Regions from separate parts of the Pseudoalteromonas sp. MMG013 genome, predicted to be linked through region 1. Evidence: predicted binding sites of a transcription regulator. Region 1 holds the regulator's gene; the other holds the start of a gene.
What was found. Region 1 encodes NrdR, which represses ribonucleotide reductase genes. Its sites were predicted from a motif close to AAACACNANATNTNGTGTTT; they were not measured.
Positions count from the first base shown of each region.

Region 2: nrdA (class 1a ribonucleoside-diphosphate reductase subunit alpha) is a predicted target of NrdR. The motif match lies at 2,500-2,519, and genes of this name have one in related genera.

Region 1 is NZ_JAGJEE010000006.1:72,734-80,793, reverse strand. It holds gene ribBA (bifunctional 3,4-dihydroxy-2-butanone-4-phosphate synthase/GTP cyclohydrolase II) at 1-334, opposite strand, end outside; gene J8L98_RS08220 (riboflavin synthase) at 367-1,023, opposite strand; gene ribD (bifunctional diaminohydroxyphosphoribosylaminopyrimidine deaminase/5-amino-6-(5-phosphoribosylamino)uracil reductase RibD) at 1,034-2,140, opposite strand; gene nrdR (transcriptional regulator NrdR) at 2,143-2,592, opposite strand; gene glyA (serine hydroxymethyltransferase) at 2,678-3,934, opposite strand; gene thrC (threonine synthase) at 4,186-5,469, opposite strand; gene thrB (homoserine kinase) at 5,471-6,409, opposite strand; gene thrA (bifunctional aspartate kinase/homoserine dehydrogenase I) at 6,422-8,060, opposite strand, start outside.
Region 2 is NZ_JAGJEE010000032.1:41,418-49,477, forward strand. It holds gene nrdB (class Ia ribonucleoside-diphosphate reductase subunit beta) at 1-94, opposite strand, end outside; gene nrdA (class 1a ribonucleoside-diphosphate reductase subunit alpha) at 144-2,429, opposite strand; gene J8L98_RS20320 (HAD-IA family hydrolase) at 2,791-3,438, opposite strand; gene ubiG (bifunctional 2-polyprenyl-6-hydroxyphenol methylase/3-demethylubiquinol 3-O-methyltransferase UbiG) at 3,435-4,145, opposite strand; gene gyrA (DNA gyrase subunit A) at 4,337-7,027, shown strand; gene serC (3-phosphoserine/phosphohydroxythreonine transaminase) at 7,096-8,060, shown strand, end outside.

The DNA.
Region 1 (8,060 bases):
CCGCAGCTTGCACAGTCCGCGCTCGGTCAGCAGCAGATATGCCTGTTGTTACGCCCTTCGCAGCTTCTATAGACATGGTAAAGTTAGTTGAAAACTGTGCACCATTATTGCGAACCATCAATGGTAAGTCTAATTGCTGACAACGCTCTTGAGTCATTGTTAGACAAATAAGCCCACGACCATGAGTGGCCATAAAGTTAATTGTATCAGCCGAAATGTGTTCAGCTGCCACAATTAAATCCCCTTCGTTTTCGCGGTCTTCATCATCCATTAAAATAACCATTTTACCGGCTTTTATATCATCAATGATCTCTTGCGCACTATTTAAATTCATAATTTACCTGTCTATTTTGATTTGCTATCGGGTTACTTTATAAAGCCCGCTTTGGCTAACAAATTCGTTGTGAGAGTTGATTCTTTCGCTGGCATTTGCGCCCCTTGTATCAAACGCTCTAAATAACGAGAAATTTGATCGACTTCTAAATTAACCTTTGAGCCAACTTGAAAGTCTACAATGGTGGTTTCTTGTGCCGTATGGGGTACGATTGTCAGTTTAAATTTGTTTTCTTTTATCTCATTGACTGTCAAGCTTATACCATCAATTGCAACTGAGCCTTTATAAGGAATATATTTCATTAGGTCATCTGGTACTGCTAACCAATACTCTGTCGCTCGTGCATTTGACGTTACACTTTCAATCGTGGCTACACCATCAACATGACCTGACACTAAATGCCCTCCAAGTCGCGATATCGGTTGCAAGGCCTTCTCTAAATTCACTTTTTGACCCACTTTATACTGTGCAAACAATGTCAGTTGTAAAGTCTCATTTGATAGGTCAGCTTTAAAACCATCACTATACTTTTCAATAACAGTCAGGCACACACCATTGGTTGCGATGCTGTCTCCAAGCTTCACATCATTCATCTCTAACGTGTCACTTTTTACTCGAACAGTTAAATCACCGTGGTTGGCTGACAACTCAGTGAGCGTGCCGGTTGCTTCAATTATACCTGTAAACATAATGCCTCTATCAGCTTGGTCTTAATATTAAACGAACGTCTTCATCTATGCGTTCAACACTCGTAAAATTAAGTGTCGCTATATCATTCATGCATGCTATTGTTTGTGTGTTAAACAACCCACGTCCATCATGGCCAATTATTTTAGGGGCGAGATAAATAACAAATTCATCTATTAGTGTTTGTTGATGAAAAACACCAGCCAAAGTTGCCCCAGCTTCAAGCCATACTCGATTAATACCGCGTTGAGCGAGCAAAGCCAATGCCGCATGACAATTAATTTTTAGTTTGCTATCAGGAACAACCACTTGTTCTACAAAGTGCGGCCAGTCATGCGAATTATCAAGACTGGTTCTTAAAATAATAACGGGGGAATCAATTTTAAACAAAGGTAAGTTTGGTGAGAGTCTATTTTGTGAATCAAATATGACTCTGGTAGGCTGACGTAATTGCTTACCTTCAGGAAGAGAAATATCACACTCACTTTCACGTACATTCATTTTTGCATCGTCAACTAAAACGGTGTCGGCCCCCGTAAGGACAGCACAACTTCGGGCCCTAAATATTTGTACATCTCTTCGTGCAGCTGAAGAAGTTATCCACTTACTTTGACCATTACTCAACGCGGTTTTTCCATCCACTGACGCTGCCAGCTTACAACTTACAAATGGGAGTCCAAATTCCATTCGCTTAAGAAAGCCATCATTTAAGGCCCGAGCCTGTTCCTCTAATAACCCAAACGCTGTTTCAACTCCCGCCTGTTTTAGCATGGCTAAACCACGGCCGGCAACCTGTGGATTTGGATCCACCATAGCTGCAATCACTTTGTTCACACCTGCATCAATCAAGCCTTTTGCGCACGGTGGTGTTTTCCCAAAGTGGCTACAAGGTTCTAATGTAACGTAAACCGTAGCACCTCTCGCTTGAGTGCCAGCTTCTCGAAGAGCATGAACTTCAGCATGGCTTTCTCCAGCCTGTTGGTGAAAGCCTTCACCAACAATACGACCATTTTTTACAATGACACATCCCACATTTGGGTTTGGTGTGGTGGTATATTGACCTTGCTGTGCTAACTCAATTGCACGCGTCATATATGACTTATCTTGTTCACTAAACACCGCTAATCCCCTAACCGTGCTATTTCTTCACCAAACTCTCGTACATCCTCAAAAGAGCGATATACCGACGCAAAGCGCACATAAGCTACTTTATCTAGCTTTTTTAAGGCTTGCATTATGCATTCACCAATCATATGACTTGGGATCTCACGTTCACCTGTGGCTCGAATAGTAGATTTAATCTCATGAATCACTTCATCTACTTGCTCGGTACTGACAGGTCTTTTTTCCAGAGCTCGGTGCAACCCATTAATGAGTTTATCTTCATTAAACGGCTCCCTTGAACCATCTTGCTTAATCACTCTTGGCATCACAAGTTCGGCACCTTCGAAGGTGGTAAAACGCTCATGACATTCAATACATTCGCGACGACGACGCACTTGATGACCAGAGCTCACAAGGCGCGAGTCAATTACTTTTGTGTCTTTGGCGGTACAAAATGGGCAATGCATAGTTGTTCACTTATAACTGGATACAAAAAAGGCCGCTAAATAGCGGCCTTAATGATATCAAAAATCTCTAATTGTGTGCGCTAAATTATGCGTAAACGGGTAATTTAGCACAGATAGCTTTCACTTTTTCTTTTACATCCGCTTGTACTGACTCATCATTAATATTGTCTAGTACATCACAAATCCATCCAGCCAATTCACGAGACTCTGACTCTTTAAAGCCGCGACGCGTAATCGCAGGAGAGCCTATACGCAAACCCGATGTCACAAATGGTGAACGAGGATCATTTGGTACTGAATTCTTATTAACCGTAATATTGGCACGGCCTAATGCAGCATCTGCATCTTTACCCGTGATATCTTTATCAATAAGGTCCAGTAAAAACAAATGGTTTTCAGTTTTTCCAGAAACTACCTTATAGCCTCGTTCTTGTAAAACCGACACCATCGTTTGAGCATTTTTAACAACTTGCGTTTGATATGCTTTAAATTCAGGTTGAAGTGCTTCTTTAAACGCAACAGCTTTAGCCGCAATAACATGACATAGAGGGCCACCTTGGCCGCCAGGGAATACTGCACTGTTCAGTTTTTTATAAATCGCTTCATCATCACATGCCGAAATGATCAAACCACCGCGCGGACCAGCAAGTGTTTTATGTGTTGTCGTGGTGACAACATGTGCGTGAGGCACAGGGCTTGGATACACACCAGCAGCAATTAAACCTGCAACGTGCGCCATATCAACAAATAAATATGCACCGACTTTATCTGCAATTTCTCGGAATTTAGCCCAGTCAACAATGCCAGAGTAAGCAGAGAACCCACCGATGATCATTTTAGGTTTATGCTCAAGCGCTAACGCTTCTACTTGCTCATAATCAATCTCACCCGTTGCTTCATTAAGTCCGTATTGCACTGCATTATACAATTTACCAGAAAAGCTCACATGAGAACCATGAGTCAAATGGCCACCATGGGCTAAGCTCATACCAAGTACAGTATCACCAGCGTCTAACAGCGCTAAAAATACCGCTGCATTTGCTTGAGAACCGGCATGCGGCTGAACATTGGCGTAAGTTGAGCCAAAGAGTGCATTAGCACGATCAATCGCTAGCTGCTCAACAACATCGACATGCTCACAACCACCGTAGTAACGCTTACCTGGGTAACCTTCTGCGTATTTATTTGTTAACTGCGAACCCTGCGCTTCAAGAACGCGTGGGCTACAGTAGTTTTCAGACGCGATAAGTTCAATGTGTTCTTCTTGACGAGTTGTTTCAAGCTCAATCGCGTTAAATAATTCTGGATCAAAGTCTGCAATGTTCATGTTACGTTCTAACATGGGGTCTCCTAGGGGCACGTAAAGGTATAAAAGCCGTATTGTACGCTCTAATGCGTGTATTGCCTATGCTGTAGGCGTGAGCATATTTAAACAGGGATTGAATTTATTTCACAGTGTTTATGCAATGATATTTTTTTATTTAAACATTTATAATTTTAATAAATAAAAACCAGTGAATTAAAGTTATTAATATAAGAGCCGAACAAGTCGACTCTTAAATATCTATCATCACGATATATCGATTTTAATCTCTATAACAGTTTTTCAAACATCGCCGCTTTTAATTGTTGATAATCTGCACCCAACGGTTGCGCTAAACAGCTTTTATCTAACGCGTCTTGCAAAACGCGAGGCATCGCAATTTCTTGACCTAACACATTTTCAACTGACTCTTTAAATTTAGCGGGGTGCGCCGTTGCTAAAAATATACCGATGCTATTTTCACCTTTATCATGGCGTAGCCCTTCGAACGCAATAGCTGTATGTGGCTCAGCGATATACCCTGTATGGGCAATTTCTCGCATCACTTTCTCTGTCACTTGCTCAGACACGCTACGTGAATAAAAATCATGTTTACTAAACTGCTCAGAGTCCAACATGCTTTGCACTCTTGGCCAATTATTAGGTTTACTCACATCCATTGCGTTTGATAATGATTCCATTGTTGCTTTTGGTGCCCAATCACCAGAGTGAACAAATCGTGGAACAGTGTCATTTTGATTTGTTGTTGCTGATAGCTTCGCAATAGGCAAACCAATGACAGAACCTATCATCGCAGCACACACATTGCCAAAATTACCACTTGGCACCGATACATGCACATTATCACGCTCTGATTTCGGTAATTGCGCTAAGGCTTCAAAATAATAGCAAACTTGCGCCACTAAACGGCTTATATTAATTGAATTTGCAGAGTTAAGTCCTAATTTATTTTTTAGCTCTTCATCTAAAAAGGCTTGTTTTACTAGTGCCTGACAATCATCAAAACTACCATCAACCGCATAACAATGTATATTTTCACCTAAAGTGGTGAATAGTTTTTGCTGAGCCAGCGATATTTTGCCTTCAGGATATAAAATTACCACATCAACATTGGCTTTTTTATAAAATGCGTGAGCAACAGCCGCGCCCGTATCTCCGCTAGTTGCGGTTAAAATAGTGACGCGTTCACCTTGATTGAATAACCCCACACATTCAGCCATAAAACGCCCACCAAAGTCTTTAAACGCAAGCGTTGGTCCATGAAAGAGTTCCAAGCAATAGTTTTTATCATCTACTTTCTCTAACTTCACCGGAAAGTTAAAAGCCCGCTGAACCATGTCTGCTAATGTATCTTTAGGCAATTCATTGCCAATTAAATGTGCAAGTATTTCTGTACTTCGCTCTACAAATGGCAAATCAAGTAATGCATCTACATCGCTGAGTTTTCGTAAATCAGTGGGGAAAAATACACCTTGATTTCGTCCTAACCCCGTTTTTACCGCCTCCGTAAAGGATACCTGTTGTTGTTTATCTTTTAAATTTACGAGGTTCATTTTAAACTCCTAAAGAAATGGCACGAGTACCACGATTGTCTAGCTTGCAAATATGGCTGAAGCCATGCGCATTAATATAATTTTTTTCCAACCACTGCTGACAATGTTCAGCTGCGGCCAACGACTTACAAATAGTGAACAACGTCGGGCCTGCTCCTGAAATACTCACGATTTCAGCACCCAATTTAGGTAGTGCCGATTTTGCCTCACTAAAACCAGCTATTAATGACTGCCTGTAGGGTTCAGCCAATTTATCTTCCATAAGTTCTAATGCTTCATCAAAACGTCCTACTTGCATTAGTAAGCAGTAACTCGCTAACCGCTGTGCAAATTCAACCGCTTCATGATTGCTCAGACTAGCCGGTAGTACTCCTCTCGCTTTAGCAGTATTTAAAGCAAAACCTGGGAAAGCAGCAACATAGTGCCAATCTTCACTGACAGGAACACTGACTGCCTTGTTGGGGACCAAATGGGAAGTTAGCTGCAACCCACCTAGGTAACACGGGGTGATATTGTCGTAGTGGCGAGCACCACTAACCTTCCCCTCAAAGTCAGCCATTAACTCAATCAGTGCTTCCTGAGATAACTTCGTTTGTGCAAACTCATTTAACGCGGCAAATGTTGCCACAACCGAGCAAGCACTAGAGCCTAGCCCCGATCCTATCGGCAAACGCTTTTCAAGAGTTAACGACACGCTTGGCATATCTGAAGCCACATGTTCTCGAAAATGCACCAAACATTGATACGCTAAGTTTTCTTGCGCGCTCTTTGGCAACTTTTCGGCATATGGGCCAACACAAAAAAATGCATCGTTGTCCGCATGTTCAAGATGAACAACATCGCCAAGTAAAGTACCATCAATGGGCGCTAATGCAGCCCCTAAGGAATCAAAACCAACACAAAAATTACCAATGGATGCCGGTGCATAAATAGATATCATTATGCGTAACTCCTAACGTGACAACGTTTTTAATATATCAGCAAAAACACCCGCTGACGTGACTTCAGCACCTGCTCCATAACCACGAATAACAAATGGGCGAGGTTGATAATACTGACTCAATATGGCTAATGCATTTTCGCCATCTCGAATATCATATAAAGCATGTGACTTATCGACGGCTTCAATACCAACTCTGCAATGGCCATTTTCAATACTTCCAACATAGCGCAACACTTGACCTTGCTCTGCTGCGGCTTTCACTTTCAAAGCAAAACTACCATCAAGCTCTGGAAGTTTTGTCATAAATTCGTCAACGGATGCTCCCTCAGCAAATGACTCACTGACGACCGGTTCTACTTCGATGTCAGATAACTCCAACGCAAGCCCTGACTCTCTGGCAATAATAAGTAGTTTACGAGCCACATCAGTGCCCGATAAATCATCACGAGGATCGGGTTCTGTAAAACCGTTTGCTTTCGCTTTCGCTGTAGCCTCGGATAAACTCAAGCCATCTTCTAATGCGCCAAACATATAAGATAGTGACCCTGATAATATGCCATTAAAGGATAAGAGTTCGTCTCCCGCACTAAATAAAAGCTGAAGATTATCTAATACAGGTAAGCCAGCTCCAACATTTGTTTCGTACAAAAACTTACGGTGCTTTTGTTGCGCTGCATTCACTAATGCTTGATAGTAATCATAAGTTCCTGTATTTGCTTTTTTATTGGCTGCAACAACATGAAAGCCGGCGTTAAGAAAATTACAATATTGGTCAGCCAACTGCTGCGATGAAGTACAATCGACAATAACAGGGTTTATTAAGTGGTTTGATTTCACAAACGCTTCTAATCTTTCTAAAGTAAGTCCATCTGTTTGCTGCTCTAACTCTCCGTGCCAAGTATCAAAAGGGACGCCTTGCGCATTTAGATACAGTTTTTGAGAATTGGCCACACCATAAAGGTTCAACTTTATATCTCGATTTTGAAGCCAAGATTGTTGCTTTTCAAGTTGTTTGATCAGCTCCTGCCCTACAAGGCCAACCCCCAATAAAAACACATCAATTGAAGGAATATGTGTAAAGAAGTTTTCATGGCATACTTTCACAGCATCATTACATAAACTGCCATCGACAACAGCAGAAATTGCACTTTCGGTAGAGTCCTGAGCGATTGCTACAATGTTAACTTGCGCTTGAGCTAATGATGCAAAGAACTTCGCAGCTAAGCCACGATGTGCTTTCATATTATCACCAACCAGAGTCACTATCGCCAACTCTCTTTGTACTTGAACAGGTTCAATCAAACCCGCTTGAGACTCTAATTCAAATGCTTGTTCTAGTGCGGTCAACGCCAGATTTAAATCTGCTTCGTGTACACAAAAACTGATACTGAATTCACAAGAAGATTGAGTGATTAAAACAATAGACACGTTATCATTCGCTAACGCGTTGAATACTCTTGATGCCATACCAACTTTACCTTTCATGCCAGGACCTGACACCGTCAGCATCGCGAGCGATTCTAAGCTTGATAAAGCTTTCACCTGCTCATTACCACGACGCTCATTACTTATCACCGAGCCTGGCACATCTGGGTTATGGGTATTTTTTATTTCACACGGCACACCCGCTTTCGCACAAGGCAAGATA
Region 2 (8,060 bases), on a different contig from region 1:
GTTGGTCATAACGAGAAACGTTTACAGTTTGGCCAAAAAACATTGGCTCCTGTAGTTGATCGTTGTGTTTTCTGCTAAACGTAGAATAGGACATAGTTAATACTCGATACTAAAGAGGGCGGGCCGAAAAGGCCCGCTAAAGCTTAAATTTTACACGCGCCGCCTTCACAGCCATCATCTTCAACTTCTGGTTTCATTTCATCATGAGCATCAGAAGCGCCATCACGGGTATTATGATAATAAAGCGTTTTTACCCCTAATTTGTATGCAGTAAGCAAATCTTTCAGCAGTAGTTTCATTGGAACTTTACCACCTTCAAATTTATTCGGGTCGTAGTTGGTGTTAGCAGAAATAGTTTGGTCAACAAATTTTTGCATAATACCAACGAGTGCAAGGTAGCCATCGTTAGACGGAATATCCCAAAGCAACTCATAGTTGTCTTTCAAGCGTTCATACTCTGGAACGACCTGCTTTAAAATGCCATCTTTACTTGCTTTGACACTGATATGACCCCGAGGTGGTTCAATACCATTGGTCGCATTTGATATTTGCGACGATGTTTCAGATGGCATTAAGGCTGATAGCGTTGAGTTACGCATACCATGTTCTTTAATGCTGGCACGTAGCGCGTCCCAATCAAGCTTTAATGCTTCATCACATACTTTGTCTAGATCACGCTTATAGGTGTCTATGGGCATAATGCCTTGAGAGTACGTGGTTTCATTAAATAATGGACATGCGCCGCGTTCTTTCGCCAAAGTATTTGATGCTTTCATTAAATAATATTGAATAGCTTCAAATGTTTGGTGTGTCAGGCCATTAGCACTGCCATCTGAATATTTTACACCGTTTTTAGCAAGGTAGTAAGCGTAGTTGATAACACCTATACCGAGTGTTCTTCTACCCATTGTCGCTGTATGCGCAGCCGGCACAGGGTAATCTTGGAAATCCAGTAAGTTGTCGAGTGCACGTACGGCCAAATCAGCAAGCTCATCAAGCTCGTCTAATGATTCGAGGGCGCCTAAGTTAAATGCCGACAGTGTACACAATGCAATTTCGCCTTCCGCATCATTTACATTGTTTAGTGGCTTTGTCGGTAATGCTATTTCTAGGCACAAATTAGACTGGCGAATAGGAGCAACTTTCGAATCGAACGGGCTATGCGTATTACAATGATCAACATTTTGCAGATAAATTCTGCCCGTGCTTGCGCGCTCTTGTGCAAACATAGAGAATAATTCGATGGCCTTTATACGTTTCTTACGAATAGATTCATCTTGCTCGTACTGCACATATAGTGATTCGAACTTGTCTTGATCTTCAAAAAATGCGTCGTATAAGCCCGGTACGTCTGAAGGACTAAATAGCGTGATGTAATCATCTTTAATCAAGCGGGCATACATAGTTTTGTTAAACTGTACGCCGTAGTCTAAATGGCGAACTCGGTTTTCTTCAACACCGCGGTTATTCTTTAGAACCAGTAAATTTTCTACTTCTAAATGCCAAAGTGGGTAGAACAATGTGGCAGCACCACCGCGTACACCACCTTGTGAGCAGCTTTTAACAGCAGTTTGGAAGTGCTTATAAAATGGAATACATCCAGTATGGTATGCCTCACCGTTGCGAATAGGGCTACCTAAAGCACGAATTCTACCTGCATTTATACCAATACCTGCACGTTGGCTCACGTACTTAACAATCGCGGACGAAGTCGCATTGATAGAATCTAAGCTATCACCACACTCAATGAGTACGCATGAACTAAACTGACGTGTTGGTGTACGTACACCCGCCATAATGGGGGTTGGTAATGATATCTTGAACAATGAAATTGCATCGTAAAAGCGTTTGATATAATCAATACGCGTTTCTTTTGGGTAATCAGAGAATAAGCTTGCGGCAACTAAGATATATAAGAACTGAGCGCTTTCATAGATTTCTCCGGTTACTCGGTTTTGTACTAAATATTTACCTTCGAGCTGCTTAACCGCGGCATAGCTAAAATTAAGATCTCGAGAATGATCTAAGTAAGCATCAAGCTCGTGTAATTCTGCTTCTGTATAATCAACCAATAAATGTTGATCATAGCGCTTGTCTTCGACCAATTTAGTAATGTGGTCATATAAGCGAGGTGGCTCAAATTGACCATACGCTTTTTTCCGAAGGTGGAATATGGCTAGTCTGGCAGCAAGGTATTGATAGTCAGGAGAGTCTTTATCAATTAAATCGGCAGCGGCTTTTATGATTGTTTCATGGATGTCTTCAGTGCGAATGCCATCATAAAACTGAATATGTGACTTAAGTTCAACTTGTGACACAGAAACATTATTTAGACCTTCCGCAGCCCACGTGATAACGCGGTGGATTTTATCTAAATCGAGCGGCTCTTTTCGGCCGTTTCTTTTACTGACAGATAGCTGTTGGTTCATAGTTGTGCCTGTATTCCTTCGGAATGTGTATTTTTATATTGATCGCTGAGACAACAATTGCTTAGCTTTTAACCACTATATATGGTGGGAGTGCCCCTGCGGATCACAAGATAGTGGGGTTATGGCAATTTTGCAATAGAACAACTTGCTCTCAATTGTGGATAACTTAGGGATAATTGCATTGTGTTAGTGTTCATTAACCTTTGAGGTTTTATACACTAAGCCGCCATGAAAAAATCAACTCAATGAAGACTATTTTTTTGTAAATTGAAAAAAAAAACTGACTGATTTTTTTATATGCAGCTAGGTATCAAAATACAGACAAAACACTACATATGGTGCTTTGTCTGATTTTATAATACTAAATGTGCTGAAGTAGTCCCACAGGGTTAGTAAGATTCAGATCCGCGGCCCACGACCGTGCAATTGTCTCACTAGGAACATATCCCCACAGTGCAGCAACAGGACGCATTTTAGCTGCCTTAGCTGCTTGTATGTCTCTTTCTGCGTCCCCAACGTAGTAACATCTTTCTGGGTTAACGTTTAATTGATGCGCTGCATGCAATAATGGTTTGGGGGATGGCTTTGCTTCTGAGAGCGTGTCTCCACACACAACAACACGGATGTTTTTGAGTTCATCTATTTTTTTCAGTAGCGGCAGCGTTAGGAAAGTTGGCTTGTTTGTCATAATTGCGATTTGTATATTTGCATCGTTGAGTGACTGTAGCAAAGTACTAATACCTTCAAAGCAATGACTATATACCGCTAAATTATTTGCGTAATAATCTAAAACATGTTGGCGCAGCTGTTCAACATCATAGTCCGTCAGCTTGTCACCGAACCCAACTTCTAGTAGCGCTTTAACGCCGTTAGAGATAGCTGGGCTATATGCTGCTTTACTGACTTCAGGTAAGCCATGCAACTTTAAAGTATGATTGAGTGCAGCACCTAAATCGTCACAAGTATTGAGTAATGTTCCATCTAAATCAAAAATGACAGCTTCTATCATGCTAATTTCTCAAAGTGGAGGATGTAATTAACACTTACATCGTCAGTTAACGTAAATGTTTTTGAGAGTGGGTTATAGTTAATTCCTGCACTGGCTCTTACTTTTAAGTCACACTGTTCAGCCCATTTAATCAGTGTGGAAGGGCGAATGAACTTATCATGGTCATGGGTGCCTTCTGGCACCATTTTCAATACTTTCTCTGCTCCAACAATGGCTAGCAGGTACGCTTTGGTGGTTTTATTGAGGGTTGAGAAAAAAACATGCGCGCCGGGTTTAGCCAGTGCTGCAACCGCTTTAATGATAGAAGCAGGATCGGGGACATGTTCTAACATTTCCATACAGGTAACGACATCGAACTGCTCGGGGTTTTGCTGTGCGAATGTTTCAGCAGGTATTTTTTGATAATTAACTTTAACACCCGCTTCTAAGCTATGCAGCTTTGCTACGTTTAATGGCTCTTGCCCCATATCAATGCCTGTGGCATTTGCACCAAGTTTGGCCATACTTTCAGTGAGTATGCCGCCACCACAGCCTACATCGAGTACAGTTTTCTCAAATAAACCTTGGCTTCGGTGACTGATAAAGTCTAGCCGTAATGGGTTTATGTCATGTAATGGTTTGAATTCGCCTTCTGTATCCCACCATTGCTGAGCAATGTCTTCAAATTTTGCTATTTCTTGTGGATCTACATTTTGATGTTCGGTCATAAAAAACTTCCTCGTTAATCTGAGCGCATTATAAGCAGGGTCAGATTAAAATCACTAAAATCTTGCGCCTGTAAATTATAAAAAAGTGTGTTAGCATAGCTATTCAGAAATTAATAATAACTCAATCTCTTTGTCATAAGTCTGACTAGTTTGACATAAAAGAGATAGACACTGAAGGAAAGTGGAATCGAATGACTGATCTCGCCAATGAAATCCTGCCAGTCAATATTGAAGATGAACTCAAAAATTCATACCTAGATTACGCAATGAGTGTAATTGTAGGGCGTGCATTACCTGACGTACGGGATGGGTTAAAGCCCGTTCACCGTCGTGTATTGTTCGCGATGAATGAGTTAAAAAATGACTGGAATAAGCCTTACAAAAAATCGGCTCGTGTAGTCGGTGATGTGATCGGTAAATATCACCCTCATGGTGACAGCGCAGTGTACGACACTATCGTACGTATGGCGCAACCATTTTCTCTGCGTTATATGTTGGTTGACGGCCAAGGTAACTTCGGTTCAGTCGACGGCGATTCAGCTGCTGCGATGCGTTATACCGAAGTACGTATGGCAAAAATATCTCATGAGTTGCTGGCTGATTTAGAAAAAGAAACCGTTGATTATGTTCCTAACTACGACGGAACAGAGCAAATTCCAGATGTACTACCAACTAAGGTCCCTAGCTTATTAGTGAATGGGTCTTCTGGTATTGCTGTTGGGATGGCGACCAATATTCCGCCACATAATTTGACTGAAGTTATTAACGGCTGTTTGGCGCTCATCCAAAACCCTGATTTGACTATTGAAGAACTGATTGATTATATCCCAGGGCCTGACTTTCCGACCGCTGCAATTATCAACGGTAAAAAAGGAATTGAACAAGCCTACAAGACGGGTCGCGGTAAAATTTATGTGCGAGCTCGTGCGGAAGTCGAAGTTGATGAGAAAACAGGCAAAGAAACAATTATTGTGCATGAGTTACCTTATCAGGTTAACAAAGCACGATTAATCGAAAAAATAGCTGAGCTGGTCAAAGACAAAAAAGTCGAAGGGATCAGCGCACTGCGTGACGAGTCTGATAAAGACGGGATGCGTGTTGTAATTGAAGTGAAACGAGGCGAAGTAGGAGAAGTTATTTTAAATAACTTATATTCGCAAACTCAGTTACAAACAGTATTTGGTATGAACATGGTTGCGTTGGATAATAACCAACCTAAGTGTTTTAACCTAAAAGAAATGCTAGATGCGTTTATCGTTCACAGACGAGAAGTTGTTACGCGTCGCACCGTATTTGATTTACGTAAGGCCAGAGATAGAGCGCATACGCTTGAAGGTCTTGCTATTGCGTTGGCTAATATTGACCCGATCATTGAATTGATCAGAAAGTCTCCAAGCCCTTCTGAAGCGAAGCAAGCTCTAATCGCACGTCCGTGGGAGTTAGGTTCAGTTAAATCAATGCTTGAAAAAGCAGGCGAAGATAATGTTGCACGCCCAGATTGGTTGGCTGCTGAGTTGGGTATTCGAGATGGCCAATATTATTTGTCAGAGCAACAGGCTCAAGCTATCTTAGATTTACGTTTACATAAACTGACAGGCTTAGAACACGAAAAAATCCTAGCTGAATATCAAGAACTGTTAGATGTCATTGCTGAACTACTATTTATTTTGTCTTCTCCTGAGCGTTTAATGGAAGTTATTCGTGATGAGTTAGTTCAAATTAAAGAAACCTACGGGGATGAGCGTCGTACAGAGATCAGTGCAGCAGCACACGATATTAGTCTAGAAGATCTTATCAATGAAGAAGATGTTGTGGTTACGCTGTCTCATGAAGGTTATGTGAAATATCAGCCGTTGTCAGATTATGAGGCCCAGCGTCGTGGTGGTAAAGGTAAAGCCGCGACTAAGATGAAAGATGAAGATTTCATAGAGCGTTTATTGGTTGCCAATACGCACGATACAATTCTATGTTTCTCGACATCAGGTCGTATGTACTGGCTTAAAGTGTATCAACTGCCACTGGCATCACGTACAGCACGCGGCAAACCAATTGTTAACCTATTGCCATTAGAAGCAGATGAGCGTATTACCACCATTCTCCCAGTACGCGAGTATGAGGAAGATAAATACGTATTGATGGCGACAGCAAATGGTACGGTTAAGAAAACACCATTAACAGCTTATAGTCGACAACGCGCAAGTGGCATCATTGCAATTAACTTAAATGAAGGCGATAACCTAATCGGAGCAGATATCACTGATGGCAGTAATGACATCATGTTATTTACTGATCATGGTAAAGTTGTTCGATTTAACGAAAAATTACGTGATTCTGAAACTGGTGAAGTGAAAGTCGACCCAGAAACCGGTGAAGAAATGCTGGCATTGCGCCCGATGGGTCGCACAGCGACGGGTGTTCGTGGTATAAAAATGCCGGACGGTGTTAAAGTTGTATCACTGATAGTACCTAAAAATGATGGCGCTGTATTAACAGTTACTGAAAATGGTTACGGTAAACGTACACCATTGGATGAGTATCCAGCGAAGAGTCGTGCAACACAAGGTGTTGTATCGATTAAAGTCAGTGATAGAAATGGCAGTGTTGTTGGTGCAGTACAAGTAGAAGACAACAATGAAATAATGTTAATCTCTAATCGAGGCACGTTGGTTCGTACTCGTGTTAGTGAGGTGTCTACTGTTGGTCGAAATACGCAAGGGGTTATTTTGATCCGAACAATTGAAGATGAGCAAGTAGTTGGTCTACAGCGCATTGAAGAAATTGAAGTTGATGACTTACCAGAAGGTGAGGCTGACGATGTGAATACAGAGAACACCGAAACGATTGAAAACACGCAAGTGAACGATGATTCACCGAGTGAATAAAGCAAACTAAAAAGCGGCCGTGGCCGCTTTTTTTATCTGTAATTATTGTTGTTTAGGAATGAGGAAAAATGACGGTATATAACTTTTGTGCAGGGCCAGCAATGTTGCCCCCTGAAGTAATGAAAAAAGCACAAGCAGAATTTTTAAATTGGCAAGGCTTAGGTGTATCGGTGATGGAAGTCAGTCACCGTGCAAAACCATTTCTAGCCATGGTTGAAGAGTGTGAAGCTTCTTTACGACGCTTAATGAATATTTCAGATGACTTTGAAGTATTGTTTATGCACGGCGGTGGTCGGGGGCAATTTGCCGCGGTCCCTCTGAATTTGCACCAAAGTGACGCGCCTGGTGTGTATATTGAAAATGGTATTTGGTCTAACGGTGCAACAAAAGAAGGTGCAAAGTTCACGCAAGTTGAATCGTTAAATATTCGCACCGATAATAATGGACAGTTTGATATACAACCTGTTACCCAATGGAACTTACCAGAACAGGCCTCTTTTATTCATTACTGTCCGAATGAAACAATCGATGGAATTGAAATATTTGACGTCCCGAAGCATAACAATGCGCCAATAGTCGCAGACATGTCGTCGATGATTTTGTCTCGTGAAATTAATGTTGATGACTTTGATTTGATTTATGCCGGTGCGCAAAAGAATATCGGTCCATCAGGTTTATGTATCGTTATTGTGCGCAAAACGCTTTTAGAAAGAGATGGGCTGCCTCGCCCAGCGATATTGGATTATGCAATTGAAGCCAAGCAAGGCAGTATGTATAACACCCCGCCGACGTTTGCATGGTACTTAGCTGCTGAAGTATTTAAGTATTTAGAGGCCAATGGTGGAGTGCCAAAAATGCAGGCACATAATCAAGAAAAAGCCGCGTTATTATACGATTATATTGATACGTCAGAATTTTATAGTAACAAGGTAGCTAAACACTGCCGCTCGTTAATGAATGTACCATTTTGGTTAAGAGATGATAGCTTAAATGCCTTGTTCTTGTCAGAAGCCGAGAAAGTAGGGTTAGTGGC